DNA from 4 places in the Vibrio navarrensis genome. Region 1 is predicted to be linked to each of the others. Evidence: predicted binding sites of a transcription regulator. Region 1 holds the regulator's gene; each other region holds the start of a gene.

Region 1 (7,578 bases):
TGGTTGCTGCGGGTAAAGAGGGACTGCTGGTGCTGGTGGCGGGCATGAACGTGGTGCGCTTTACACCATCACTGGTGATCACTAAACAAGAAATAGAAGAAGGCTTGGCGAAACTGGATAAAGCAATCGCCACTCTGGTTTAAACGCTTCTCAAACAGACGCCTACCCAGGAAGCGGCGGGCGTCTACATCACATCCTAGGTAGTAAACCTAGGGCCTTCTATGCATCTGGAGGGAGTATTGATGCTAGTTGTTCGCCCTATTGCAATGTCGGACTATGACGCACTGCACACATGTGCAGTGGAATCGGGACACGGATTCACATCTCTGCCGGTTAATGAAGAACTGTTAACCAATCGAATTACACACTCTGAATACAGCTTTGCCAAACACGACGTTTGTGAGCCGGGCGATGAAGGCTACCTGATGGTCGGCGTTGATGCCGAAAGCGGTGAAGTCGCCGGAACCACAGGTATTGAAGCGGCGATTGGTTGGGACGTGCCTTTTTACTCGTACCACATCAGCAAAATTGTCCATTCCTCGCCAAAACTTGGCGTCAACAACGTGGTGAAGCTGCTCACTTTTGGCAACAACTACACCGGTTGTAGTGAAATTTGTACCTTGTTCTTGCGGGAAAAATTCCGTGAAGGGCTCAACGGTCGCTTGATGTCGAAATGCCGCTTTTTGATGATGGCCGAACATCCGCATCGCTTCTCGAAAACCATTTTCGCCGAGATGCGTGGGGTGTCGGATGCCAATGGCAACTCGCCATTTTGGCAATGGCTTCAGGACCATTTCTTCTCCATCGATTTCACCATGGCGGATTACCTCACTGGTATCGGCAAAAAAGGCTTCATCGCCGATTTAATGCCTAAGCTGCCGATTTACATCAACCTGCTGAGCCCAGAAGCGCAAGCGGTGATCGGCGTGGTACATGAAAATACTCGTCCAGCGCTCAAGCTGCTTGAGAAAGAAGGCTTTACCAGCCGTGGTTACGTTGACATCTTTGATGGCGGCCCCACGGTGGAGTGTGACCTACGTAATATTGAATCGGTACGCCACTCAGTGCGAGCGAAAGTGCGCGTTGCGGAGCACTCCAGCTCGCAAGACTTTTTAATAGCCAATACCTCATTTGAAAACTTCCGCGCCACGGCAGCCAAAGCCGCGTATGACCAAGCCTCTTCCAGTGTGATTTTGTCACCGAAAGTGGCCCAGGCTCTGATGGTGGAAGATGGCGAATACGTACGCATGCTAGCGCAGTAATGATTAAGGGAAAGACGATGACACAGTGGATTGCAGGTGAATGGGTAGAAGGGCAAGGCGAAGAGTTCACCTCCTTGTCGCCTTATGACAACCAAGTGGTTTGGCGTGGCAAAGGTGCCACTGAGCCGCAAGTCGAGCAAGCAGTGAAAGCGGCGCGTCACGCCTTTCTGAGCTGGAAGAAGCTCACGTTTGCCGAGCGCGAAGCCTACGTGCTGGCCTTTGCCGAGCGTGTTAAAGCGCGCAGCGAAGAGATTGCTCAAGTGATCGCCAAAGAGACCGGCAAACCGCTGTGGGAGACGCGCACGGAAGCGGCAGCGATGGCAGGCAAAATTGCCATTTCGATCCGCGCTTATCATGAACGCACTGGCGAGTCGCAAAAAGAAGCCGCTGGCAACCAAATTGTCTTGCGCCACCGCCCACTGGGTGTGATGGCCGTCTTTGGCCCGTATAACTTCCCGGCGCACTTACCAAACGGTCACATTGTGCCCGCACTGTTAGCTGGCAATACCGTGGTGTTTAAACCGTCCGAGCAAACGCCTTGGACGGGAGAGCTTGCGATGAAACTGTGGCAAGAAGCGGGTCTGCCAAGTGGCGTGCTAAACCTAGTACAAGGTGGTAAAGAGACTGGGATTGCCTTGTCGCAGTCCAAAGGCATCGACGGCCTGCTGTTTACTGGCAGCGCCAACACGGGCCATCTGCTGCATCGTCAGTTTGCTGGTCAACCCGGCAAGATGCTGGCACTGGAAATGGGCGGCAACAACCCGATGGTGATTTCAGAGCAGTACGGCGATCTTGAGGCGACGGTTTACACCATCATTCAATCGGCATTTATCAGTGCTGGTCAGCGCTGTACTTGTGCACGCCGTTTGTATGTGCCGCTGGGGGAAAAGGGCGACGCACTCATTACTCGTCTGGTTGACGCGGTGCAAAAACTTAAAGTTGATCAGCCGTTTGCCGACCCTGCGCCTTTTATGGGGCCACAAATTTCTGAGGCGGCCGCGCGCTTTATCTTAGACGCACAGGCCAATCTGCAGTCGCTCGGCGGTGAAAGCTTAATTGAAGCCAAAGCGGGCGAGGCCGCCTTTGTTTCACCGGGAATTATTGATGTCACTCAGATCGCAGATTTGCCTGACGAAGAGTACTTTGGACCACTGCTGCAAGTGGTGCGCTATCAAGGACTCGAGCGTGCGGTTGAGCTGGCGAATGACACCCGTTTTGGTTTGTCGGCTGGGTTAGTCTCGACCGACGATAACGAGTGGGCGTACTTTGTCGATCACATCCGTGCTGGCATTGTCAATCGCAACCGCCAACTGACGGGCGCCAGTGGCGATGCGCCATTTGGCGGACCGGGCGCGTCGGGCAACTTACGCCCGAGTGCTTACTATGCCGCCGATTATTGCGCGTACCCAATGGCATCAATGGAAGGGGCGCAAACGGAACTACCCGCCACGCTTAGCCCGGGTGTGGAACTTTAATAACGATAACGACCTTTAGGTCTCTGACCTGCGCTACTTCGAGCCATCATTGGTAGTGCAGGCTTGTTTGCTTTCAAACCATGAACGTCACAGGTTGAGGATTGCGGCGGTGATTTCTGCACGCACCGCCGCAGTCCACTCCCGATACTCTGATAATGTGAACCGATACAACAAGGAGGCGTTATGACGCCAGCTGTGTTATTTGAATCGCTATGGAACGACTATATCCAACGCCTGTGTCCTTCCGCGGCGAAAGTGCATCAACTATTGCAAGAAGATGTAGCCCTGATCAACGACCATATCGCGCTACGAACGTTTAACGTCGAGCCGCTTGGCATTGAAACTCTGGCGAAACCGTTTATCGAATTAGGCTACAAAGCGTGTGGCGACTATCTGTTTGAAAGCAAAAAATTAGTAGCCAAACATTTTGAGCACCCTGATCCGACTCAGCCTAAAGTCTTCATCAGTGCGCTGAAAATCGATGAATGCTCAGAGGCGCTGCAAGCGATTGTGAAAAAACTGGTTGCTCAAGTGGATACAAGCCAATTGCAAGGCCACGAGTTCCTTTACGCTGGTCGCTTGTGGGACTTGAGTTTTGCGGACTATCAAACGCTGGCAAAAGAGAGTGAATATGCCTCTTGGTTGGCGGCGCATGGTTACGGCGCGAATCACTTTACGGTCAGCGTCAATCAGCTCAAAGCATTTGACTCGGTGAAAGGCGTGAACGATCACTTACGTCAAGCGGGCTTTACCATCAATGAAATTGGCGGTGAAGTGAAGGGCACGCCGGAAGTGCTGCTGGAGCAATCTTCCACGATGGCAGATAAAGTGGCGGTGCAGTTTATTGAAGGCAGTGAAATCATTCCCGGTGGTTTTTACGAGTTTGCCAAACGCTACCCGATGGAAAACGGCGATCTGTACCCAGGTTTTGTGGCCGCGTCGGCAGACAAGATCTTTGAAAGCACCAACGGCTAAGACGCATCACGAACCAACAAAAAAGCCACCGCAGGGTGGCTTTTTGCAATTGTGCGCCGAGCATGGCGTTGATCTAGGAGGTGAAAGTCCTCTACGGGCTCAGTCGAGCGAGAACCGTTAGCCTATGCAAGGGTGTTCACCGTGAGGTGAAACCTGAAGGAAGCAAACGGCAAAACTTGGTTGTGACGAACAGAAACCTGATAGTAGGCCTGTACAACTTGGGTAACCTAGCAATAGATAGAATAGCCCAATGCCTCGACGGGAAGTGTGTATAGGTAAATCAGGCATGACCAAGGGAAAGAGCAACGTCTTACCTCGGGAGAGCTCATTGCCTGTCTCAGATGAGACCAACACAGCAGTGATGTTGTGTGATGGGCAATGAGAAGTCAGCAGAAGGCATAGTACTTTGAGGAAGTACAACTCAAAGGAAGGCCAGAACTGAATATATCAAGAAGCAGTCACTATTTACTCAATGATGTGGAGTCATAGCAAGATGGAAAACATCTCTACGTCCCAATAGGCAATACCGCAAGTAAAGCTCATGGTCACGAAGAATGACAAGCATGATCGGCGTAGAAAGGAGGACGAGTCTTGGTGACCCCCACTCCGCTGATGGAACAAATCAGCTCCTCAGCGAATTTGAACCATGCCCTTCGACGCGTGAAGAAGAACAAGGGGTGCGCAGGTGTCGACAGACTCGACATCACAGCGACCATCTCTAAACTTCGACAAGCTTCAAATGGGCAAGCGCTCCGCCAGAGTCTTCTGGACGGAAGCTACCAACCTCAACCAGTTCTGGGTGTAGAAATCCCCAAGCCGAATGGTGGCGTCAGGCAATTAGGTATCCCTACGGTACTGGATAGGATAGTCCAACAGGCGATCACATCAGTACTGTCAGAGCTCTATGAGCCGACGTTCTCCAACAGCAGCTACGGGTTCAGGCCGAACCGCAGTGCGCATCATGCGCTTGCGGCAGCAAGCCGCTATATCAGAGAAGGGCGGGGTTATGTAGTGGATATCGATCTAGCCAAATACTTCGACACGGTGAACCATGATAGGCTGATGCACAGATTATCTAAGGACATTAGTGATAAACGAGTATTAAAGCTCATCAGGTCCTATCTACAGGCAGGCTTAATGCGAGATGGGTTAGTAGAGCGAAGACAACGAGGAACACCACAGGGTGGGCCATTATCTCCGTTACTTTCCAATATTGTATTAGATGAACTGGACAAAGAGTTAGAGCGAAGAGGGCATAAGTTCTGTCGATATGCAGATGACTGCCAAATCTACGTTCTTAGTGAGGAAGCCGCCCATCGAGTCAAAGAGTCGATAACGGAGTTCTTGGAGCAGAAGCTAAAGCTCACGGTAAATCGTGAGAAAAGTGCAGCAACAAGAGTGACGGAGCGAGCTTACCTAAGCCATAGCTTCAAGATAGACGGAACCCTCCAGATATCAAAATCGGCACAAGCTCAAATGAAGAAGCGAGTGCGGAAAATAACGAAGCGAAATCGAGGTCGAGAGTTGTCGGTAATCCTCACCGAGTTAACCCAATACCTACGAGGTTGGCAGCACTACTTCAAGCTCGCCATAGGTCAAAGTGCGATGCAGCGCTTAGACGAATGGATACGGCGTCGGTTGAGATGCTACCGCCTGAAACAGCGCAAACGCAGATACAGCATAGCGACATGGTTACAACGACAAGGTGTAACAGAGCGAAATGCGTGGAAGCTGGCGATGTCAGATAAAGGGTGGTGGCGCTTAGCACTCTCGCCCCAGTTGAATCACGCAATGCCAATCAAATGGTTCGAGGAGAGGGGGCTTTACTCATTGAGAGATGGGTATGAGTCACTAAAAGTGTATTCGGAACCGCCGTATGCGACCCACGCTTGTACGGTGGTGTGAGAGGACGGAGGCCGTGAGGCCTCCTCCTACTCGATTGAACGTCGATTTCTGGCGTGAAATTAACGAGTCCCGTAAACAACAATGGTTTTGCCGTGCGCAGAGATAAGGTTCTGCTCTTCCAGCATTTTCAGAATGCGGCCAACGGTTTCACGCGAACAACCAACAATCTGACCAATCTCTTGACGAGTGATCTTGATCTGCATGCCGTCTGGGTGCGTCATTGCGTCGGGTTGTTTGGCTAGGTTCAGTAGTGTCTGAGCGATGCGGCCAGTCACGTCCAAGAATGCCAAATCGCCCACTTTCTGGCTGGTCACTTGTAGACGGCTTGCCATCTGTGCTGACAAGCGCATGAGAATGTCTGGGTTGACTTGGATTAACTGACGGAATTTCTTGAATGAAATTTCAGCCACTTCACAAGGAGATTTTGCACGAACCCAGGCAGTACGCTCTTGGCCTTCTTCAAACAAGCCTAGTTCACCGATAAAGTCACCTTGGTTCAGGTAAGAAAGAATCATTTCTTTACCTTCTTCGTCTTTGATAAGCACGGCAACAGAACCTTTCACTATGTAGTACAAAGTTTCTGCTTTTTCGCCCGCGTGGATCAGCGTGCTTTTTGAAGGGTACTTATGAATATGACAGTGTGAAAGAAACCACTCTAGTGTTGGGTCGGTTTGAGGTTTACCTAGAACCATAATATCTCACTTCCTCTGCAGGGTACGCTTGCCGCTATCCATATTTTAGCCAAGCCTTGTTATAGACTTGCTAGAATAAGAGCTCTTGATTGATGCTGCAAGCTATCTTGTGTTTCGGTTTGAAATAGTATCCTTTTTCGAAAACGATTTCTTGATTTTAATCGTGTCGAGAATGGGATTTTCTACGCAAAATTGTGCACATGATCACGGTATGAAAAGTAAGCGTGAACCGGCCTCAAATTTTAGCCAATTTTGCCTGTTTCAATCAGTTGTTGCAGGATTGGCTGTACAATCAGTTCCATAGCGAAACTCATTTTGCCTCCCGGCACCACTAAGGTGTTGTGTCGCGACATAAAGGAGCCGTCGATCATCGCCAATAGGTAAGGGAAGTCGACGTTCTTGATACCGCGCAGGCGAATCACCACAAAACTCTCATCCAAACTCGGGATGCCTTTGGCATTGAGTGGGTTGGACGTATCCACCGTCGGGACGCGCTGAAAGTTAATGTGAGTGCGTGAAAATTGCGGGGTGATGTAGTTGAGATAGTCGTCCATTGAACGCACAATCGAATCCATCACCGCTTCGCGCGAATGACCGCGATCACGCGTATCGCGCACGTATTTTTGAATCCATTCCAAGTTGACTATTGGCACCATGCCGATCAAAAAATCTACGTGCTGGGCAACGTTGACTTCACCATCGACCACCCCGCCGTGCAGCCCTTCATAGAAAAGTACGTCGGTGTTATCGGGCAGCTTTTGCCATGGGGTAAAGGTGCCGGGCATTTGGTTGTAAGGCACGGCTTCGTCAAAGGTGTGCAGATAACGGCGCACTTCACCCGTGCCCGATTTGCCGTACTGGCGGAAAAACTCCGACAGCGCCGGAAAATCGTTGGCTTGCGGCCCAAAGTAGCTGATATGTCGCCCTTGCTCGCGCGCTTTGCGGATCTCAACGTCCATTTCGGGGCGAGTGAAACGGTGAAAACTGTCCCCTTCAATCCAAGCGGGCTTGATGGACATCATATTGAACATTTTGCGAAATGCTTCTGACGTTGTCGTCGTGCCGGCACCGGACGAACCTGTGACGGCGATGATTGGATGCTTTGCTGACATGACAAACCCTGTCGTTGTAGTACTTACCTGTCGGGCCGGAATGTGGCTTCCGGCATGTGCAATCGTTTGGCCACTATAACACGTTCCACGTGCTTGTCATGGGATAAGGTGCGGTAAAAATCTCGGCCAACTAAAATTTTTGCTTGAGCTGAATATC
Region 2 (7,578 bases), on a different replicon from region 1:
TGATTAAACGTGAGCGGTTTGCTTCACTTTGCAGAAAATCGAGTGCCTGACGCGCTTCTGGGTATTGACCAAGATTGATGTGCGCGCGGGCGATGTTACGCCACTGCAATTGACAGAAGTGGTTGCTGGCGGTTTCCGGACGAACCGCACTGTTGAGCCACTCTTGCGTTGCTGTCATGTTGCCCTTGGCTTGCCAATACAAGATCAGCGAAAGCGAGGCGTTGGCGGTCCAGTCGACGTGATAAGTAGACTGTTTCATCAAATGTTGGATGTGCTCGATAAACTTACCGGCGCGATCCAGCTCACCGCGGCCAATGGCAATACGCGCCAACATCGAGTAGCTGTGTAAGTGCTTACTTGGCGCGTGATTTTCAAGGATCTGTAGCCCCTTGTAGGCGCACTCTTCGGCTTCGTCTAGGCGGTTCCAACACCACAGCACTTGCGCCCGGATGCGCAGCAAAAACTCGTGCAGCGGTACGTGTTGCAACTGCTGATCTTCTATCAATTTAAACGCCGAATCTTGCAGTTCGAATGCCGCTTGCACATAACCCTGCGCGATGAGAATTTCACTTTGCTGCAAAATTGCCCACAGCGCCTGATGGTACACTTGGTACTGACGCGCCAGCTTCTCGGTTTGTTGCATCATCGGCAGAGCACGGTCCAAGCAGCCAATCACGTGGTTGACTTCGCCGACCACGGAAGTGGCGACAATACGGCTGCGATAGATAGTGCTATCAAGCTGACTCAGTGCCAGTTCGGCCAGCTCCAGCGCTTTTTGCGGTTCATTGTTATTGATCGCCACTTGCGCCAGCAGCGCATTGGCTTGGCCCTGATATTGAATGTCGAGGTTAATATTGCGCTTTTTGTGCTCATTTTCCGCTTCCGCGAGCAAGGTGCCGACTTGATTGTAGCGGTGCTGACTTTGTGCCAGCCAAGCGCGCAGCATGGTGAGTTTGGGGTCGCTAAACAGCAAGTCTTTATCGAGCAAGTTGATCGCCGCTTCTAAGGTTGAGAGCTCACCTTGATGGAACATTTTCCAACCGTACTCGTTGAGGATCTCCGCCACCAGTTCGCCGTCGTAGGCGCGCTGTGCATGACGCAGCGCTTGATGGGGCATCTTCTGTTTGAGCCAAGCGATTGCCGCGTTGCGGTTGAGATCTTGCTCTTGCTGCGGGATGCGTGCCTGACGTTCGTGCGACAAAAACTCGCCAAACAGATTGTGGAAGCGGAACCAGTTTTGTTCCCCCTCCAGCGGATAGATAAACAGGCCATAACGGTTGAGCGATTCAATCATGCCTAGCGCGTCTTCGCGCTGGGTGAGCGCATAGACCAATTCATCGTTGAAATGATCGAGCACCGACACTTGCATCAGAAACTGACGCGTCTCTTTATCGAGCAGATCAAAAACCTCTTCCACCAGATAATCCCACAAGTGAGCGTGGTTAAAATGCGAGACCGATTCAGCCGATTGCGCCAAGGTGCGCTTTTGGTGCTGCGCTTGCAGCGCGATCAATTGCAGCGCTGATGGCCAACCTTCAACGTAAATACGGAGGTTATTGGCGGTATCTTCGTCTATTCCGTCGCTAACGCGCTGATTAAAGAAGCGCGTGGTCTCTTCGGTGTCAAAGGCGAGCATCTCATTGCCAATCTCAATCATCAGATCGCGCACGCGCAAATTGGCGGTACCGAGTGGCGGATTGGCGCGGCTAGTCACCACTAGGGTGACGTTATCCGGCATATGTTTGAGGAAAAAGCGCATCGCCTCGTGGATCTCGTCATTGGTAATGACGTGATAGTCATCCAACACCACGTAGCACTCTTGATGAAAATCGCTCATCTCCGAGAATACGTCACTAAAGAGTGAACGGAGCGAGGAAAATTGGCGTTTTTCGGCCTGTTTGAGCGCGTTGGCGCACTGGCCATTGGTGGCTTTATTCAGCGCTTGCAGCAGATAGTTTACAAAGCGGAAGCCATCGTTATCACTGTCGTCGACACTGTACCAGCCGACATGCGTTTTATCGGCTAACCACTGCGCGGCCATGGTGGTTTTTCCGTAACCCGCTGGCGAGCGAAACAGCACCAATTTGTAGTGTGGCGCTTGCTGTAGCAGATCCAGTACTCTGGGACGCACAATGGCATTATGCAGTCGTCCTGGGCGCGTGAGTTTAGAAGGAATCCACATCGTTAACTATCCTTATTTTGGCGGTGTCCGCAGCGAGGACATCGTAAAAACGGGCGAACAAAAATTAGTCAATTTGCTCGATTTGTCCGGCATGTTACGTTAAACAAAAGACGAAAGACTTTGATCCACTTCCTAATTCTCAAGAGTTGATGCTTTTCACGCCAACTACGCCCCGTTTTTGTGAACTATATCAATATTAATCTCTATTTCCAGTCTAGATTTAAATGTGGCTGCGCAACATTTTGTAATATTTTCCATTGTTGGAAAATTTATTGTGATCGGTTTTACATAAATGGATTTTAGAAAATTGCCTGTCAATCACAGCGTCATGTTTCTCTTTTAAGGTGATTGAGTGATGGCTGTGATCTTGGTCACTGCAATCTGGTTGCTGAGGTTGATTGGTGAGAGACAGATCACTAACTCATCGCTGGTCCCCCCTCTACGCCCTGACCCCTCCTCCCGTAAAGGCCCAAAAATGGGAGGATGTTTATTCATTGCCATCCATGCACGATGTACCGCAGATGGATTAGAACCAAAGGTGAGATTTCTCTAATGAAACCTACTCAACAAAAACAATTCGACAAAGTGTCGTTCCAAGAAAGTGTCAAAAAACACCTCTCAGCAACTTACGCCCAAACTCTAGAAAACGCCGATAGCCGCGCTTGGTATCTGGCGATGGGTCGTGCGCTCGCGGAGCTGACAACTTTCGACTTACTTGCTACCGAAACCGACAAGAAAATTCTTCAAGCCAAGAGCGTTAACTATCTGTCCCTTGAGTTTTTGATTGGCCGTTTAACCGGTAATAACCTCATCAGCTTAGGTCTGTATGAGCAGATCACAGAGGCGATGGCAGAGCTTGGTCAAAACCTCACCGATCTTCTTGAAGAGGAACGTGACCCATCATTGGGTAACGGTGGCCTAGGCCGTTTAGCCGCGTGTTTTATGGATTCTTTGGCAGCGCAAGAATTCCCAACCGTGGGTTACGGCCTGCACTATGAGTATGGTCTGTTCAAACAATCTTTTGAAAATGGCCGTCAAAAAGAAGCACCCGATGCTTGGTGTGGCGTTGAAGGTTACCCTTGGGAAGTGGCGCGTCCTGAACTGGCGCAACAGATCGGTTTCTATGGCCATGTGGAAGCGTACCAAGAAAATGGCAAAGAGAAACGCCGTTGGGTACCGGGCATGCATGTAAAAGCGATGCCGTGGGATCTACCGATCGTTGGTTACGAGAGCGATACGGTTTATCCGTTGCGTTTGTGGGAATGTCAGGCGATCGCCCCATTCTCGCTAGAGAGCTTTAACAACGGCAACTACTTTGAAGCGCAGCACGCATTGATCGACGCGGGCAACATCACCAAAGTGTTGTACCCGAACGACAACCACGAAAAAGGCAAGACACTGCGTCTGATGCAGCAATATTTCCATAGCGCCGCATCGGTACGTGACATTCTGCGTCGCCACGAAGCGGCGGGTCACGCGCTGGCGGATCTGGCTAAATTTGAAACCATTCAGCTTAACGATACGCACCCAACTATCGCTATCCCTGAGCTAATGCGCATTCTGATCGACGAAAAAGGTCTGACTTGGGATGAAGCGTGGGCAATCAGCTCAAAAACCTTCGCTTACACCAACCACACGCTACTGCCTGAAGCACTGGAAACGTGGAGCGAGTCGTTGATTCAGCACCTGCTGCCGCGTCATATGGAGATCATTTACGAGATCAACCACCGCTTCTTGCAAGAAGTTCGTGCCAAATGGCCAGGTGATGTGGCGAAACAGCAAAAACTGTCGATCATTCAAGAAGGCTTCCACCGCATGGTGCGCATGGCGAACTTGTGTGTGATTGGCTCTTATGCGGTCAACGGTGTTGCGGCGCTGCACTCAGAACTGGTTAAACGTGACCTGTTCCCAGAGTTCAACGAACTGTACCCAACGCGTCTGCAAAACGTGACTAACGGTGTGACGCCACGTCGCTGGTTGAAGTTCTGTAACCCAGGTTTGTCTGCGCTGATCTCTGAGAAGATTGGCACGGAGTGGCCAGCTCATCTTGAGCAGCTAGAAGGCATTACCAAGTTTGCGGAAGACGCCAAGTTCCAGAAGCAATACATGGCGGTTAAGAAAGCCAACAAAGAGCGTTTGGCCAAGTGGGTGAAAGAGAACATGGGTATCGAGCTAGATACCAATGCGATCTTCGACGTACAGATCAAACGTCTGCATGAATACAAGCGTCAGCATCTCAACATGCTGCACATCTTGTCTCTGTACCACCGTTTACTGAACGATGCGAACTTCGACATGGCGCCTCGCGTGGTGTTCTTTGCAGCCAAAGCGGCACCGGGTTACCACCTAGCGAAAGAGATCATCTTTGCTATCAACAAGATCGCAGAGAAGGTCAACAACGATCCACGCATCGGCAACAAGCTGAAAGTGGTCTTCATCCCTGACTACCGTGTCAGCATGGCGGAAATCATCATTCCAGCGGCGGATGTGTCTGAGCAAATCTCAACCGCAGGTAAAGAAGCATCTGGTACTGGCAACATGAAGATGGCACTGAACGGTGCATTGACTATCGGTACCATGGACGGCGCGAACGTGGAGATCCGCGAAGAAGTGGGCGATGACAACATCTACATCTTCGGTTTGGAAGTGGATGGTGTTGAAGCGCTGAAAGCGAAAGGGTACAACCCGTTTGATTACTACCACGCCGATCCGCTACTCAAAGCATCGATGGATCTGCTGCTGGGTGAAGAGTTCACTCCGGGTCAACCTGGCCTACTACGAGCGACCTTCGATAGCCTCCTTGATGGCGGTGATCCGTACCTCTGCTTGGCTGACTTCGCTTCTTATGTGAAAGCGCACGAAGCGATGGACAAACAGTACCGTGACCCAGCGGGTTGGGCGAAGAAAGCGATTTTGAACACCGCCTTGGTTGGCAAGTTCAGCTCAGACCGCTCAATTCGTGATTACGTGAACAACATCTGGAAACTCGAAGCGGTTCGTCGTTAAGCAAAATAACCAAGGTAGCCAACGGCTGCCTTGGTTGTTTATCCACGACTTGGTTGTTTATCTACGCATTGAATAACAACACCATTTGCAGCATAAAACCCTACATTGAAGGCTTGAGAAGTACCTTCGGAGAAAGCGATGAAAGAACAAACAGCATTAAAGAAAGTCGCAGAGATGGCAAGATTAGCCGATAGCTACGTCAGCGCTTGGGGAGATGAAGCGTACGTTTCCGATGAAACGCTTCGCCGCCTGTTGACTTCGCTTGGCTACGACACCAGCAGCGACGAAAAACTACTGGCATCTGCTGAAAGAATGCACAAGAAAGACGTATTGGCCCCTGTTTTGGTTCTACGTGACGGTGATGTGGTTGAGGTTGAGCTTAACCTTGGCGTGAGCGCGCGTGAAAGCGAGTTCAACTGGCGCTTAGAAACCGAGCAAGGAGAGGTACTGGAAGGCTATCTTCAATCACAAATTGTGCGTGACGAGCGTGCCGAGGGTGGCCCTCTAGTGTTTGCACTGCCAAAAGATTTGGCGTGGGGTTATCACAAATTGTATGTCAGCCGTAAGCGTCGCAAAGCGCCTTATGAAATGACGCTGATCAAAACGCCGCGCGCGTGTTTCAAACAAGGCTCGCTGGAGCATGGCAAAAAACTTTGGGGCCCAAGCATTCAGCTTTACACCCTGCGCACTCAGCACAACTGGGGGATCGGTGATTTTGGCGATCTGAAACAACTGGTCAGCGACATCGCTTCGCGTGGCGGTGATTTCATTGGTCTGAACCCAATTCACTCACTTTTCCCAGCAAACCCAGAAGGGGCTAGCCCATACAGCCCATCCTCTCGCCGCTGGCTGAACATCCTGTACATCGATGTGAGTTCCGTGCCTGAGTTTGCCCTAAGTGCGCAAGCACAGCAAAAAGTCGGCAGCGCAGAGTTCCAGCAGCGCCTGCAAAAAGTACGTGAATCGCACTGGGTCAATTACTCTGAAGTTGCCGAGCTGAAGATGAGCGTACTGCCACTGCTGTTTGACGAGTTCAAAGCGCGTCATCTGGACAAAAACAGCGACCGCGCTCGCGCCTTTCTCGCCTTTGTGGAAGATGGCGGCGACAGCTTAGTGCACCAAGCGGCGTTTGACGCTTTGCATGGTGAACTGCACGCTAAAGACAGCAACATGTGGGGCTGGCCCGTTTTCCCTGAGCAGTATCGCCGTTTTGATTCGGCCGCGACGCAGAAGTACATCAAAGAGAACCAAGATCGCGTTCATCTCTACATGTACCTGCAATGGATTGCGGACGGCCAAATCAACGAAGCACAAGCGCTCGCAGAAGAGAAAGGCATGTCGGTTGGTTTGTACCGTGACCTAGCGGTGGGCGTGGCCGATTCCGGCAGCGAAACGTGGGCAGACAACGGTAACTTAGTGCTGGACGCCAGCATCGGCGCGCCGCCAGATGTTCTCGGCCCACTTGGTCAAAACTGGGGCTTGCCACCGCTTAACCCGCAAGTACTGCAAAACACCGCTTACGACGCGTACATCAAACTGCTGCGCGCCAACATGAAGCATTGTGGGGCACTGCGTATCGACCACGTACTTGGCTTGCTGCGTTTGTGGTGGATCCCAAGAGGAGAGAAGGCGACTGAAGGGGCGTATCTCTACTACCCAGTGGAAGACATGCTGGCGATTTTGGCGCTGGAATCTCACCGCCACCAGTGCAGCGTGATCGGCGAAGATTTGGGTACCGTACCTGACGAGATCGTTGACATTTTGCGTGACGCGGGCGTGCATTCCTACAAGGTGTTCTTCTTCGAAACATCGAAAGATGATGGTGGTTTCATTTCACCTAAGCATTACGCGGAGCAATCCATGGCGGCACTGTGTACCCACGACATGCCAACGCTACGCGGTTTCTGGCACTGTGATGACCTGAAAATGGGTCGCGAGATTGGCCTTTACCCGAATGAAGAGCAGCTGCTCGGCTTGTTTGATGATCGCTTGAAGTGCAAACAAGGCATTCTGGACAGCGTACGCTGGCATGGTTATCTGCCAGAAAGCATCGGTCACGACGCGCAATTTGTGCCAATGGATGCTTACCTAAGCGAAGCACTGCAACTGCACGTCGCGGCGGGTTCGTCGGCACTGCTTAGTGTTCAGCTTGAAGACTGGCTGCAAATGGACAACCCAGTCAACATCCCGGGCACGGTCGATGAGTACCCGAACTGGCGTCGTAAACTGTCGATGAATCTTGATGAGATCTTCAGTCGTGACGATGTCAACCGCATCGCCAAACGGTTGAGCGAAGTGCGTGCACAAGCGAGCAAATAAGCCGGCTTGACAAGAGATGACCCGATGTAATGACTTGATTTTACGCACAGAAACTACAGCATGGGTCACTC
Region 3 (7,578 bases), 620 kb from region 1:
CAAACAGTTGCCCCACCACGCCAGCTCCTCGGCATGTTGCGCGGTTTTGGTCACCACCACACCGCCAATCACATCAGAATGGCCATTAATGTATTTGGTGGTGGAGTGAATCACGAAATCCGCGCCCAGCTCCAACGGCTTTTGATAGACCGGAGTGAGAAAGGTGTTGTCGACCGCCACCAGCGCGCCAACGCGATGTGCTTTTTCACACACTGCCGCAATATCGACCACGCGCACCAACGGGTTGGAGGGGGTTTCAATCAACAGCAGTTTGGGCTTGAGCGCCAAGGCCGCCTCCAGCGCCGCTGGGTCGGATTGATCAACAAAGCGCACCTTGAAATCGCCTTTGTTGGCGCGGGTATTGAACAAGCGATAAGTACCGCCGTAGCAGTCGTGCGGAGCGACAATCAGATCGTTTGGCGATAAGAAAGCAGAGACCCACAAGTTAAGCGCCGACGTACCACAGTTGGTCACCACCGCCCCTTGGCCCGATTCTAGCTCATACAGCGCCTGCTCCAGCAAGCCACGGTTGGGGTTGCCCGAGCGGGTATAGTCGTACTTAGGCACTTCGCCAAAGGCTGGAAAGCCGTAGTTGGTCGAAAGGTAAATGGGGGGAACGACAGCACGGAACTGACTGTCTGACTCAATACCAGTTCGAACGGCGATGGTAGCGGGCTTGCGAGTGCTCATAGTGTTTCCTTTCTCCAAAGATGCATTCTGAATGGGAATAGGCTACTGTTGTTTCAGCGTCATCCATTCCTTTTATCCGCCACTTTAACCAGCAAAATTTAAGACGTCAACACTTCTAGACGTCCATATGTCTTTGCTTATGGCGGTAAATCCAGCTACAATCTGCGCCTATTATTTTATTAACCAACGATAACGACTAAAGGTGCGCAATGGCCGACTGGAATGGCGACTACATAAGTCCATACGCAGAGCATGGGAAAAAGAGCGAGCAGGTGAAAAAGATCACTGTATCTATCCCATTGAAAGTGCTGAAAGTGCTGACCGATGAACGAACTCGTCGTCAAATTAATAACCTGCGCCATGCAACCAATAGTGAGCTGCTGTGCGAAGCCTTCCTGCACGCCTACACAGGCCAGCCCTTGCCGACCGATGAAGATCTGCGTAAAGATCGCCCAGATGACATTCCAACTGAAGCGAAAGCGCTGATGACGGCGATGGGCATTGAGTTCGAAGCTTACGACGACTAAGGATTGGCTGGTCAGTTCGGGGGAAGCGGCTGACTACCAAGCCAACAATAGAAATAAAAACGGGACGCCTTGGCGTCCCGTTTTGCTAACTGGTCTACATCATCGTTGGGCTTATTGCGCCATCATGTAGTTCTCTGGCATCGCGATGCGCGCCACACCGGAATCGACCGCCGCTTGCGCGACCGCTTTCGCCACGCGCGGTAGCAGACGTGGGTCCATCGGTTTTGGAATGATGTAGTGCGGACCAAACTCTAGGCTGTCGACGCCCGCTGCTTTCAACACTTCCGCAGGAACCGGTTCTTTCGCCAGTTGACGAATCGCATCCACCGCCGCCAGTTTCATCTCATCGTTGATTTCGCTGGCGCGAACATCCAATGCGCCGCGGAAAATAAACGGGAAGCACAACACGTTGTTCACTTGGTTTGGATAGTCACTGCGGCCCGTTCCCATGATCAAATCGTCACGCACTTCATGTGCCAGCTCAGGCTTGATCTCGGGATCTGGGTTTGAACAGGCAAACACCACCGGTTTATCGGCCATCAGTTTCAGCGCTTCTGCGGGCATCAGGTTTGGACCTGACACGCCCAAGAAGAGATCCGCGCCGGAAATCACATCTTCCAGCGTGCGTTTGTCGGTGTTATTGGCAAACAGCTGCTTATATTCGTTGAGGTCATCACGACGCGTATGGATCACGCCTTTGCGATCGAGCATGTAGATCTTCTCACGCATCGCGCCGCATTTGATCAACAGTTCCATACACGCCACCGCCGCCGCGCCCGCGCCCAAACACACAATCACACATTCGTTGAGTTTTTTGCCTTGCAGCTCGATCGCATTGAGCATGCCCGCCGCCGTCACAATCGCCGTGCCGTGCTGGTCATCGTGGAAAACTGGCACATCACAACGCTCAATCAGGCGTTTCTCGATCTCAAAACAGTCCGGCGCTTTGATGTCTTCAAGGTTGATGCCACCAAAGGTGTCGGCGATGTTGGCAACGGTATCGACAAACTCATCGATGGTGCGGTGTTTTACTTCGATATCGATCGAGTCTAATCCTGCAAAACGTTTGAACAGTAACGCTTTCCCTTCCATGACTGGCTTAGACGCCAGCGGACCTAAATTGCCCAGACCAAGAATTGCGGTGCCGTTAGAGATCACTGCCACCATGTTCCCCTTGGCCGTGTACTTGTAGACGTTCTCCGGGTTTTGTGCGATTTCACGTACTGGCTCAGCCACACCTGGGCTGTAAGCGAGCGCAAGATCTTTGGCGGTTTCGGCTGGTTTTGTCAGCGCAATGGCGATTTTTCCCGCCGTTGGGTAGGCATGGTAATCCAGCGCTTGCTGGCGGCGATCTTCTTCAGGGGTCAATGCCTGGCGATTGTCATCGGACATAGGTCGTTATTCTCTTTATATGTTTTGTGGGATAGGGGGAATGTTGCAAAATGACCTAAAACTCTGCGTTTTTAGATAATTTGGAGATAAATTCTAATTGATATAAGTCAATCTTCCTAGCCAAGAATGCGAAGCATATCTACAAAATGACCAAGAAAGGCGAAGGTAAGACCAGCAAAGGGCGAGAGAAAAGCGCCCCTGAACAACAACAAGGAAAATAACGAGGAAAATAATAGAAAGGCAAAAAGCAAAAAGGCCGCCGAAGCGACCTTTTCTCAAACAGTCATCACAAATGTGATTAGTTCTTACCGCTTGATAGAGCACCGAAACGCTTGTTGAAGCGATCAACACGGCCGCCTGTATCAACGATACGTTGCTTACCAGTGTAGAATGGGTGGCACTTGTCGCATACGTCTAGGTGGATAGATTCTTTAGCTAGAGTAGAGCTAAAAACGAAAGAGTTGCCGCAAGAACAAGTTGCGTTTACTGCTTTGTATTCTGGGTGGATACCAGCTTTCATGGGATAACCTCAAATAGTAGGCCGTGTCGCTATACGAGCCTTTGCCGCACACCACACGTAGTTAAAAATGAACTCTTAGATACCGCGCTCGCTGGTGCGAAGCCATATCTTAAGGCGCGATATAGTAATGAATCGACTCAAATGGATCAACCTATTTGCGCCATTTTGCGCTAGTTTTTTAATCAGCCATCGCTTCTCGAATTTGCCCGCCGCTTCCTTTAGACTGTCAGTCATTATTTTTCTGTTTACTCACGCTACCTTATGCGCCCATCGATTGCCCGAGTTGCCCTACCCGTCCCTCTTGATAAACAGTTTGATTATCTGGTGCCCAGTCATCTGTTTCCCATTATCGGCGGTCGGGTGAGCGTACCGTTTGGCCGGCAGACGCTGGTCGGCATTGTCACGGCGCTGGTGCAGGAATCGGACTTTCCGCGTGAGCAACTCAAATCGGTCAAAGCAGTGCTGGATAGCCAGCCGCTGTGGCCCGCGCCAGTGTATAGCCTGCTGCAATGGTGCAGCCAATATTATCAGCATCCACTGGGAGAAACGCTGCACAACGCCCTACCCGCGGCGCTGCGCAAAGGTAAAGCGGCCGATTTTGCCACTTTGCAGGAGTGGCAGTTAACCGAGCAAGGCAAAAGCCAGTTGATGCAGTATTTTGGCCGCGCGGTCAAACAGGCGCGAGTGATGAAAATGCTCGCCGATGGCCCAGTTAGCCATCAGCGCTTTCTCGATGAAGAGATTTCTTCTACGGTGCTCAAAGCCCTCGAAGAGAAAGGTTGGATCGAAAGCCAAGACAAAACGCCGCAAGTCCAAGCTTGGGGCGAGGCGATTGAAAATGAGAACGACAAGCCGAAACTCAATCAAGAGCAAGCGATCGCCATTGCCACCGTACAGTGCCAGACGAGCTTTGCCAGCTTCTTGCTTGAGGGGGTGACGGGGTCGGGTAAAACCGAAGTGTACTTAAACCTGATCAAACCGATCTTAGCCCAAGGTCGCCAAGCGCTGGTGCTGGTGCCGGAAATCGGCTTAACCCCGCAAACCATTAACCGTTTTCGCCGCCGCTTTAATGTCCCCGTGGCGGTGATTCACTCGGGTCTGAACGACACTGAACGCCTCAACGCTTGGCTGAGCGCGCGCGACAAAGTGGCTGGCATTGTGATTGGCACTCGCTCGGCCTTGTTCACGCCGTTTGCCGACTTGGGCATGATCATCGTCGATGAAGAGCACGATACGTCCTATAAACAGCAAGATAGCCTGCGTTACCACGCGCGCGATGTGGCGGTGATGCGCGCCGCCAAAGAAGATATTCCGATCATCCTCGGCTCGGCGACGCCAGCTCTGGAGTCGCTGCACAATGCACTCAGCGGCAAATACCACCATCTGACTTTAACCCAGCGGGCCGGCGTTGCCGTACCAACACGCAACCAAGTGCTGGATGTCAAAGGGCTCTATTTGGAAAGTGGCTTGTCTGCGCCCTTGATTGTCGAAATGCGCCGCCATCTCCAAGCGGGTAATCAGGTGATGCTGTTTCTCAATCGGCGCGGTTTCTCCCCAGCACTGATGTGCCACCAATGCGGCTGGATTGCGGAATGTAAACGCTGCGATGCCTACTACACCTACCATCAATACAGCAACGAGATCCGCTGCCACCATTGCGGCTCGCAGCAGCCGGTGATTCATCAGTGCCAAGGATGCGGTTCCACTCAGTTGGTCACCGTTGGCGTCGGCACCGAGCAGCTAGAGAACCAGTTGGAAAACCTCTTTCCCGAGTACAAAGCGATCCGTATTGACCGAGACAGCACGCGGCGCAAAGGCAGCTTGGAAGATGCATTGCAAGCGATCCGACGCGGCGAGTATCAAATCTTGATCGGCACGCAGATGCTGGCCAAAGGGCACCATTTTCCTGATGTGACGCTGGTTGCTTTGCTTGATGTGGATGGCTCGCTCTACAGCAGTGATTTTCGCGCTTCCGAGCGATTGGCCCAGTTGTTTATCCAGGTGGCCGGACGCGCTGGGCGCGCCAGCAAACCCGGTGAAGTGCTGCTGCAAACCCATCATCCGGAACACCCGCTGCTGCAAGCCTTGCTGACCAAGGACTATCGCTCGTTTGCCCTAAGCGCGTTAGAAGAACGACGCATCGCCCAACTGCCGCCCTACAGCTTTTTAACCCTGTTTCGCGCCGAGGCCAATCACAGCGAGCTTTGCGAGGTGTTCTTGCGCCAAGTTCGTCTCACCCTCGAGTCCCATCCCTTGTTTGATGACACCTGTTTAGTGCTTGGGCCGACCCCGTCGCCGCTGGCCAAACGCGCGGGCAAATATCGCTGGCAACTGCTGCTGCAAACGCAAAGCCGCGTCTTGATGCAAAAATTGTTAATCAGCGCGAAACCGGCGATTGAAATGTTACCGAATGCAAAGAAAGTACGATGGATCGTAGACATTGAGCCACAGGATTTGAGCTAGCAAACGATAAAATCTTCAAACAATCTTCGATACTTGCAAGGTATTACCTTTTTACGTGATGACAATCACATGAAGAATGTAAATTCTGTTAATTCCGCCGTAACTTTCGCTGAAGAAATGAATAGACTATCCGGGTTATCTCATATTTTGCATCAGAACAATAATTGAACGTCAATCATGGCGAAAAAGAGGGTTTAATTTATGGCGACAATGAAGGATGTTGCCCAGCTTGCTGGTGTCTCGACCGCCACGGTCTCAAGAGCACTAATGAATCCCGAAAAAGTGTCGGCCACCACCAGAAAACGGGTGGAAGACGCGGTTTTAGAGGCTGGATATTCACCAAACTCGCTTGCAAGAAATTTACGTCGGAACGAATCAAAAACCATAGTAACGATTGTCCCAGACATCTGTGACCCTTACTTTACCGAGATTATTCGCGGTATCGAAGACGCAGCGATGGAGCAAGGCTACTTGGTTCTACTGGGCGACAGTGGTCAGCAAAAGCGTCGCGAAAGCTCGTTCGTCAACCTTGTCTTCACCAAACAAGCCGATGGTATGTTGCTGCTTGGCACCGATCTGCCGTTTGATGTCAGCAAGCCGGAGCAGAAAAACCTGCCGCCGATGGTGATGGCGTGTGAGTTCGCCCCCGAGCTCGAACTGCCCACCGTGCACATCGACAACCTAACCTCGGCGTTTGAAGCCGTGAACTACTTAACCCAGTTGGGTCACAAACGCATCGCGCAAATCTCAGGTCCATCGTCTGCGGTGCTGTGTCAGTTCCGTCAGCAAGGCTATCAACAAGCGCTACGACGCGCTGGCATCACCATGAACCCGGATTACTGCGCGGAAGCCGAATTCTCGTTCGCCGGCGGTACAGAGGCCATTCGCCAGTTGTTAGAGTTACCTGAACCGCCGACAGCCGTATTCTGCCACTGCGACACCATGGCGATTGGCGCGATTCAAGAAGCGAAAAAACTGGGCCTGCGCGTTCCACAAGATCTCTCCGTGGTCGGTTTTGACGACATTCAATTTGCCCAGTACTGCGATCCCCCTTTAACCACCATCTCTCAGCCGCGCTATGAGATTGGCCGTCAAGCGATGTTGATGATGCTTGAAGTGCTCAAAGGGCATGAGATCCACAGCGGCTCTCGCCTGCTCGAAACGCAACTGGTGATCCGTGGCAGCGCCGCGCCACCGAGATTGCGTTAAGCGCTCAAACCAAGTCAAAGCGGCGCATTGTGTTGCGTCGCTTCCTTTTATTACGCCGTGCCCTGTTCTGTTCTGTCATTCTGGATTACCATGTCTGGCTGAATAAATCATAGTTAGTAATTATCGTGGCTAAAGATTATGTAAGGCGTGGTCGTAGCCCCAAAAAACCGGCTACTAAAAAGACCGCCACAGCGAAAAGAAAACCTTGGCGCGCAGGCCTACTGGCAATTTTGCTGGTTGGCGCGTTTGGCTATGGCCTGTATATCCTTAATAACGACCCGGAGCCCCCCGTGCCGGTCGTGCAACAAAGCAAACCAACTCCCAAGCCCGCAGCGAAAAAAGAGCTGCCTCCTCCGCCAGAAGAAAAATGGCAATACGTGGAGTCTCTGCCTAAACGCGAAATCGAAGTGGTGGCCAAAGAGCAGGAAATCTCAGCCATTCCTTACATCATGCAGTGCGGTGCTTACAAAACGCTAGATCAAGCTGAAGCGCGCAAGCTAGACATCGCCTTTCAAGGCATCACCAGTAAGATCCGCAAAAAAGAGGGCAGCGACTGGTATCGCGTGGTGCTAGGGCCGTACACCACCAAAAGGGACGCCGAGCGCGATCGGCATAAGCTGCAACGCGCCAAAATTGAGCCTTGCGCGATCTGGAAAGAAGCGCAGTAAAATAGCAAACTCGAAAAGGCGCAAGTGCATCACTTGTGCCTTTTTATTTGCCTCGGCTGGCCCCCTTTCTCCGCCCTCGATTCGCTCTTGAATTCTCTTTTACCACCCC
Region 4 (7,578 bases), 1.4 Mb from region 1:
CTGTGCCCTTACTTCACTTTATGATTTAAATACAGCTATTAAGATATAGCTCAATAACACATTGTAGGGTTAATGGTGACGCTGGTTTTATCAACTTCTCCGATTGTCTCAAGGCTAAGAAGAACGATCTCATCAATTGATAAAATCGTCACATTCGATTTAGTAAATTGAGGAAATTAGACGACACTTAACTTAAGTGCAAAAAACGCTGCAAAGGAGATGGCGATGAAGTCACTAAAAGTTAAAGACTATATGACCTTACAAGCGGTGACCTTTACGGTCGATATGTCATTGAGCGCTGCGCTGAATAAAGTGATGGAAAGCCTGGTGATGGGCGGACCCGTGATCAATGAAAAAGAAGAAGTCATCGGCTTTTTATCTGAACAAGACTTACTCGATAAGTTAGTCAAAGCCAGCTACTACTGCCAAGACGCACATACGGTCGGTGAATGTATGCATGTCGATGTGCTGTCGGTGTCGCCTGAGATGTCGATTATTGAGCTGGCGGAGATGATGAAGGTAGGCAAACCGAAAATGTACCCGGTGGTAGACAAAAACCGCTTGGTTGGTGTGATAACCCGCCGTGATGTGCTTAAAGCGGTCGGAAACAGTCTGACTGATTGTTTCAAGCATCCCGTCTAGGTATATAGACAAGATGCGAGCAGATGGTGTGGCCTCGGATTAGCGAGGCCATTTTATTGCGAGCAGCGAAAAGTCGGCAAAAAAGGGGCTTGACCTTAGAGTGAACTCCAAGGTTTATGCTTAGGTTGTCATCTTAAAAAAGGAATCGACTATGTGCGCAAAACATACTGCTTGTCAGTCACAAAAAATATCGGCTATTCGTCCCGCATCAACTTGCTGCCAGAGCGCTAACCTCGCGGCTGCAAAAATCAGCCCAATCAACTCAGCCACGGCAGATTGCTGCTCCTCTGATGTATGCTCAACCAGTGACCCTGGTGAGGAAAGCGAGCGGCAAAGGCCTCAAACCCCAAGCCTGAACACAGAGCGCCAGCAATGGCTCATCTCAGGAATGGATTGCCCCTCCTGTGCGCAAAAACTCGAGAAAGCACTGCGTACAATGGACGGGGTTATTGAAGCAAAAGTGCTGTTTGCCACGGAAAAACTGGTGGTCGATTTTGATGAGCGCGTTGCTGCCAGCGATATTGAGCACCTAGCGCAAAAAACCGGCTTTCCTCTTAGCCTGCTCAGCGCAATAAAAGTGCGCAATCCCCTCAATGAGTCGGCATCTGGCTGGCGCGCAACATTGAAAAGCAACGCGCATATCTTGACCATTTCCCTTGCCATGATGATAGGCGCCCTGTTTTCAATCATTGATAGCGATGTTAGCCGTTGGATATTTGTACTCACCTGTTTAGCCGGGCTCTATCCTGTCGCGAGAAAAGCGTGGCGCTTGGCCTTATCGGGTACCCCATTTGCGATTGAAACCTTGATGAGTGTGGCCGCTCTAGGTGCACTTTATTTAGGTGAAAGCGTTGAAGCGGCAATGGTACTGCTGCTGTTTTTGATTGGTGAAAAGCTGGAAGCGTATGCATCGTCCCGAGCTCGCAGTGGCGTGCAAGCCTTGATGGCGCTCGTCCCAGAAAACAGCATAAAAATCGTCGATGGTGAACGGGTTTCGGTAGCTGCCAGTGAGTTGTTACCGGGAGATGTGGTGGAAATCGCTCCGGGCGATCGTTTGCCAGCCGATGGTAAATTGATGAGCGTGATCGCCAGTTTTGATGAAAGCGCGTTGACTGGCGAATCCCTTCCTGTCGAACATCAGGCTGGTGCTAAGTTGATGGCAGGCGTTGTTTCGCTAGATAAAGTCGTTCGAGTCGAAGTGACGTCTAAGCAAGGAGAGAATGCGATTGATCGTATTTTGCACCTGATCGAACAAGCCGAATCACGTAAAGCACCGCTGGAGCGTTTTCTCGATAGATTTAGCCGCTGGTACACACCACTGATGATGTTGGTCTCGCTGGCCGTTATCGTCACACCGCCATTGCTCTTTGCCCAGCCTTGGGAAACTTGGGTTTATCGCGGTTTAGCCTTGCTGCTGATTGCTTGCCCCTGTGCGTTGGTGATCTCTACGCCAGCGGCGATTACATCCGGGCTAGCCGCCGCCGCTAAACGAGGTGCCCTGATAAAAGGGGGGGCCGCGCTGGAGTTACTTGGTAAAGTGGACACCATCGCGTTTGATAAAACTGGCACCTTAACTCGTGGCAAGCCGCAGGTGACTGACATTGTTGCTGTCGATATCAGTGAAGAGAAACTCCTCACCATGACCAGTGCGATAGAGGTCGGCTCAAATCACCCGTTGGCAACGGCTTTAGTTGCCAAAGCTAAGGAAGCTGGAGTGACGATTCCTCACGCCCAAGACAAAACGGCGCAGATTGGCGTGGGCGTTTCGGGGTTGGTAGAGGGGCAGTTAGTGGAAGTGATTGCCTCAGCGAAAGCCAATTTTCCGCTTCCGGACGCGCTCGAAAAAGCGATGCAGACGTTAGAAGCTGAGGGAAAAACCGTGGCTTTGGTTCGCTATGATCAACAAGTTATGGGTCTGATTGCATGGCAAGATACCTTGCGTGATGACGCTCACCAAGCAATTAATGCGTTGAAACGCTTAGGTATTTCCTCGCTGATGCTCACCGGAGACAACCCACGTAGCGCAGCAGCGATCGCTGAGCACATCGGTATCGATTTTCAGGCTAACTTGCTTCCCACAGACAAAGTGCATCACGTTGAGAAGCTGGCGACAAAACAAACGGTGGCAATGGTCGGAGACGGCATCAATGACGCACCGGCGATGAAAGCGGCGAGTATTGGCATTGCGATGGGCGGCGGAACCGATGTAGCGTTAGAGACAGCCGATGCTGCGCTCACGCACAATCGCTTGGTCGAATTACCAGCGATGATCGAACTATCGCGCGCCACGCTAAGTAACATTCGACAAAATGTCACCTTGGCTCTGGGGTTGAAAGCGGTGTTTCTGGTAACGAGTTTGCTCGGCATCACTGGCCTCTGGGTGGCGGTATTGGCAGACAGTGGCGCGACCGCCTTAGTGACGCTTAATGCGTTGAGGCTGCTGCGTTTTCAACCGCAAGAAGAGTGATGGTTGGCGCACGGTAGATGGAGAAGATACCTGCTGATACGTGGCAGGTATCTTTGTCTCAGATTTATGCAAATGGATGATTGATTTGTTGGCTTTTTGTGATGCCAAACGGTTTTTCCTGAAAATACATAATTGTTACATTAGTCAGTTGTGATTTTGATCACTCCATATTTCACTTCGGTTAAGTAAAGTGCATTCTGTACCCCACAATTTCATTTGAGCTTACCTCACAGAGTAAGCCGCAATAAGGAGTGACTTATGTCTCAAGCTGTTTTCCACTTAGGTGTAACCGAAGCCGATCTCAACGGTGCGACTCTGGCCATTATTCCGGGCGATCCAGCGCGCGTACAAAAAATCGCTGAAGAGATGGAAAATCCCGTATTTCTAGCCAGCCATCGTGAGTACACCCTGTACCGAGCGGAGCTAGACGGAAAATCCGTGGTTGTTTGCTCTACGGGTATCGGTGGTCCATCAACTTCTATTGCAGTTGAAGAGTTAGCTCAACTTGGCGTACGTACTTTCCTACGCGTTGGTACGACTGGCGCTATCCAGCCACATGTGAATGTTGGCGACATGATTGTGACCACAGGTTCTGTTCGTCTTGATGGTGCCAGCTTGCACTTCGCGCCAATGGAGTTTCCAGCCGTTGCCGATTTTGAAGTGGCAACGGCAATGAAAGCCGCCGCTGAAGAGAGTGGCGCAACGGTACACACAGGTGTAACCGCATCAAGCGATACTTTCTACCCAGGTCAAGAGCGTTACGACACTTTCACCGGACGCGTAGTACGCCGTTTCCAAGGCTCAATGAAAGAGTGGCAAGAGATGGGCGTGCTGAACTTTGAAATGGAATCAGCGACTCTATTGACCATGTGTGCGAGCTCAGGCTTACGTGCGGGCTGTGTTGCGGGCGTGATTATCAACCGCACTCAGAAAGAGATCCCAGATCACGCAACGCTGAAAGAAACTGAAGCGCGTTCAATCAAAGTGGTTGTGGAATCGGCGCGTAAGATGCTGTAATCCCGCTTTTTACTCGATTGCAGAATAGTAAAACCCGGAGTTTTGGCTCCGGGTTTTCTTTTTCCACAGAAAAAATTAAATACCGTCGCTGCCACCGGCTTGGGCAAACCAGTTGGTGAGATGCAGTTTCAGATCGCGCAGTTCATCTGGCCCAATCAGAGCTAAGCCAAGATCTTCTGCTCGAGTGATGTCGTTGTGGCGCAGTGGTCGAAAGCTCACTAACATCGCACGTGCTTGCAACCCGCCCAGCAGATCGCGCAACGATTCCAACTTGTAGAGCGTATCGTCACCATCATCACGCATGCCTTTGGTTTTGCACTCAATAATGTGCAATTTATTGTTCACCACCGAGGCTACGTCTAGTTCATTGCGTACTTCACGCTCCCCAAGCTGTCGGTAAACCTGTACGTTCAGCGAATGGTCTTGAATGGTCGGCATGTCATCTTGGATTTGCTTGACTGTGCTGTGGACTAACGTTTCCAGCCATTCACCGTTGGAAAAACGGCGCGCGTCTTCATTGGCAAAGGTGAGTACCCCATTTTCGTAGGTGGCGATATTGGCCTCAACCAAATCTGCCAGCAGCATATTCAGTTCGCGGTAGCCTTGCTGCTTGTCGGAAAGCTCGACATCAAGCCGCTGCTCTTTGCGACAAGTGGTGGCTAAGTAGTTGAGCGTTGCCAACCCAGGGCCAAGCTCCAGAGCATTGCTCGCCCAGCGTTCACCAAGCTGGTAGAGCTGCTGATCCAGTTGGGGTGGCAACTCCACCTCGTTAAACTCACCGCGTGCGCCAAAAATGGTGAGGTAATCTGAAATGGTGATACGGTCCTGAACTTGGGCCTCTTCTCTACCGTCAGGGTAGAGCCAGCAAAGTTTGTCGCTGTTGGGCTCCACGACAAAAATCGGCCAATGGTAGGTGCGAAACACTTCATACACCGAAAGCAAACGATGTCGCAGACCACAACTGGCGTTCAATTTCACATCTTCGCCACGGCGTTTGAGATCCTCGGCCAGCGATTGGATAGACTGCTTGATGAGGGACGTATCGACCACTGAGGGAATTTCAAAAAACTCGGTCGTGATGCTGCGTTGGGCGAGGACGGAATGAAGCCTTTGGTACATGTCGTGCTGAGATTCGTCACCGATGAAAATGATGTGTGTACTGACGGTGCGATGATCGAGTAGGGGAGTGACCAAGCGTACCGGATCCTGGTCGATAATACCGACGTGAACAGCCATAGAGTTTCCTTTTTATATGGGCTGCACAGAATGAAAGAGAAAAGGAATTGGCAAGCCCTTGATCTCCATATGTAGACAAGGCTTATAAAAAACAAGGGCAACGCTGTGAAAAGTTGCCCTTATCGGATTGGAAACGGCTTTGGTGCGATGCGCTTAGATAAGACGCCTTATAGCTTAAAGCGATGCACCAGTTCAGTTTGCTGGTGAGCCAGATTCGACAAACTTTCGCTGGTTTGCGCAATGGTTGCCATCGCATGGTAGCTGCGATCAGCGATGCTGTTGATGTCCTCAAGGCTGCGCGCGATGTCTGCAGAAGTTTCGCTCTGCTCTGCGGCTGCGTGGGAAATATGCGTGCTCATCTGGCTGATTTCGATGATAAGTGCTTGGATCTCTTCCATTGAACTGTTGGCTTTGGAGGCTTGATCAACCGACATTTCCATATCGTTCATACAACTTTGAATCACTTGACTGGCAGATTGCGAGCTGGATTGTAAGTTACTGATCATCGCTTCAATCTCAGTGGTGGACTGAGTGGTCTTGGAAGCCAGTACGCGTACTTCATCGGCAACCACGGCAAAACCTCGCCCTTGTTCACCCGCGCGCGCAGCTTCGATAGCGGCGTTGAGTGCCAGTAGGTTAGTTTGCTCTGCAATGTTGCGGATCACATCCAAAATCGACCCAATTTGACCGCTCATGCGCTGTAGCTCAGAGACCGCACTAACCGACTCATTGAGGCGCATCTCAAGCTGATTGATGGTTGAGATATTGCTACTCATGATGCTACGGCCAGAATCTGACGCGGTTTCGACTTTCTGTACCATCTCCAAAGAGCTTTGCGCATTCTGTGCTACCTCTTGGACTGAATGAGACATTTCAGTCATTGCCGTGGCAACGCTGGCGGTTTGGCCACGTTGCGCATTGAGCTGAGTTTGCGCCTCAGAAGAGGTCCTCTCGTTGTTGGCCGCGGTGTCGGTAAGATTTTCCGCTGCGTCATTAAGCTTGACTAGGATGTTGTGCAAGCTATCGGCGAGGGTATTGATATGGCCACTCACACGGCTAAACTCGTTGTTGTAGCGGATCTCGATTCGCTGTGTCATGTCGCCATTCGCCAGCCCCTCCAGCGTTGCCAGAATGCGTGTGAGCGGTTCGCGTACACTGTGCGCGATATGATAACCCACCGCAGCGGCAAAAATGGTGACCGCAATACCGATGACGATCGCCTTGAGTAAGCCTTGGTCGTAAACTTCCCCCGCTTCTACTAGAGATTGATTCAAATTGTCGGTGGCGGTGGTGGTGAAGGTTTCTAGCGTGGTCATGGCATTATCAACTTTGACCGCTAGGTTGGCGATGTTGTTGTACAGCGCCGTTCTTGCGCGCAGGTAACTGGCATGTTGGTCAAGCACCCCGCCTTTTTGCCCGACGTCTTGGGTAAACTGTTCTACCGATTGGTTAAACACCTCTTTCAAAGAAGGTAACTGAGTGACCAAACCCCGGTAAGCGTAGTTTAAGTGAGTAACCGCTTTCTTGTTCTTGGTAACTGCTTTTTCCACAAACTCAAGGTCTGAGCTTGCTAACGCATCCGAGGTAATCACTTCGGCGTCTTTCAACTTGATGAAATAGCTCTTAGCCATCACTTTGACGGAAATACTGGTTTGATCATCAACATACTCTTTCATGCCAACGGTCAATTCGGTATGCAGTTTTTGGAAACGACGAGAAGATTTCTGCACTTCAGCTTGGGCAGTGAACATCGCTTCGTAGTTGTTCATCGCTTCATTAGCTTCTGCAAAATAGCTCTGTTCAGTTTCACGAAGCTGATCAAGTGGCTCGGCAAGAGCAGGATAAATACGGCTGGCTTGTTCAAGCTCGGCCAATGTTTTGCCAAACTCTTGTTGTGATTGGCCGAACTCTTGGCGCATCTGTGCCATCCGAGCTTGATCTTGTGTGGTCAGAAAATCTTTGAAGGATTTATCTGCCGACAGAAGCTGGACGCTGGTCTGGTTAGACAGTGAAACTAAAGGTAGAGAGGTGCTTGATACCGTCTCAAAGTTAGAATGAATTTGATTCATGCCGTTGGTCATGATGGTCACTGTGACTACAAACAGCACAATGATCAACGCGAAACCGGCATACATCCTTTTAATGACTGAGCCTTGCATAGGTGAAGCCCTCTCCCAGATAGAAATAAAAAGTGCAAAAAGACGTAAAACGTCTCA

Evidence for each region. Region 1 encodes CRP, which controls carbon source genes, mostly activating them, when cyclic AMP is high. Its sites were predicted from a motif close to TGTGANNNNNNTCACA; they were not measured.
Region 2: the regulator CRP is predicted to act here: its motif matches at 2,543-2,558, upstream of I3X05_RS19925 (glycogen/starch/alpha-glucan phosphorylase).
Region 3: the regulator CRP is predicted to act here: its motif matches at 5,647-5,662, upstream of cytR (DNA-binding transcriptional regulator CytR).
Region 4: the regulator CRP is predicted to act here: its motif matches at 3,259-3,274, upstream of udp (uridine phosphorylase).

Annotation. Positions count from the first base shown of each region.
Region 1 is NZ_CP065217.1:3,211,485-3,219,062, reverse strand. Features, by position in the region: gene I3X05_RS15255 (aspartate aminotransferase family protein) at 1-143, shown strand, start outside; gene astA (arginine N-succinyltransferase) at 243-1,262, shown strand; gene astD (succinylglutamate-semialdehyde dehydrogenase) at 1,280-2,737, shown strand; gene I3X05_RS15240 (DUF1338 domain-containing protein) at 2,921-3,712, shown strand; gene ltrA (group II intron reverse transcriptase/maturase) at 4,325-5,617, shown strand; gene crp (cAMP-activated global transcriptional regulator CRP) at 5,677-6,309, opposite strand; gene I3X05_RS15225 (phosphoribulokinase) at 6,552-7,421, opposite strand; gene I3X05_RS15220 (YheU family protein) at 7,552-7,578, opposite strand, start outside.
Region 2 is NZ_CP065218.1:723,546-731,123, reverse strand. Features, by position in the region: gene malT (HTH-type transcriptional regulator MalT) at 1-2,182, opposite strand, end outside; gene I3X05_RS19925 (glycogen/starch/alpha-glucan phosphorylase) at 2,735-5,188, shown strand; gene malQ (4-alpha-glucanotransferase) at 5,327-7,507, shown strand.
Region 3 is NZ_CP065217.1:295,778-303,355, reverse strand. Features, by position in the region: gene I3X05_RS01340 (O-succinylhomoserine (thiol)-lyase) at 1-690, opposite strand, end outside; gene metJ (met regulon transcriptional regulator MetJ) at 900-1,217, shown strand; gene I3X05_RS01330 (malic enzyme-like NAD(P)-binding protein) at 1,329-2,609, opposite strand; gene rpmE (50S ribosomal protein L31) at 2,908-3,129, opposite strand; gene priA (primosomal protein N') at 3,391-5,592, shown strand; gene cytR (DNA-binding transcriptional regulator CytR) at 5,794-6,801, shown strand; gene I3X05_RS01310 (SPOR domain-containing protein) at 6,924-7,469, shown strand.
Region 4 is NZ_CP065217.1:1,064,186-1,071,763, forward strand. Features, by position in the region: gene I3X05_RS04835 (CBS domain-containing protein) at 226-642, shown strand; gene I3X05_RS04840 (zinc/cadmium/mercury/lead-transporting ATPase) at 794-3,109, shown strand; gene udp (uridine phosphorylase) at 3,368-4,126, shown strand; gene I3X05_RS04850 (DUF1887 family protein) at 4,202-5,362, opposite strand; gene I3X05_RS04855 (methyl-accepting chemotaxis protein) at 5,530-7,521, opposite strand.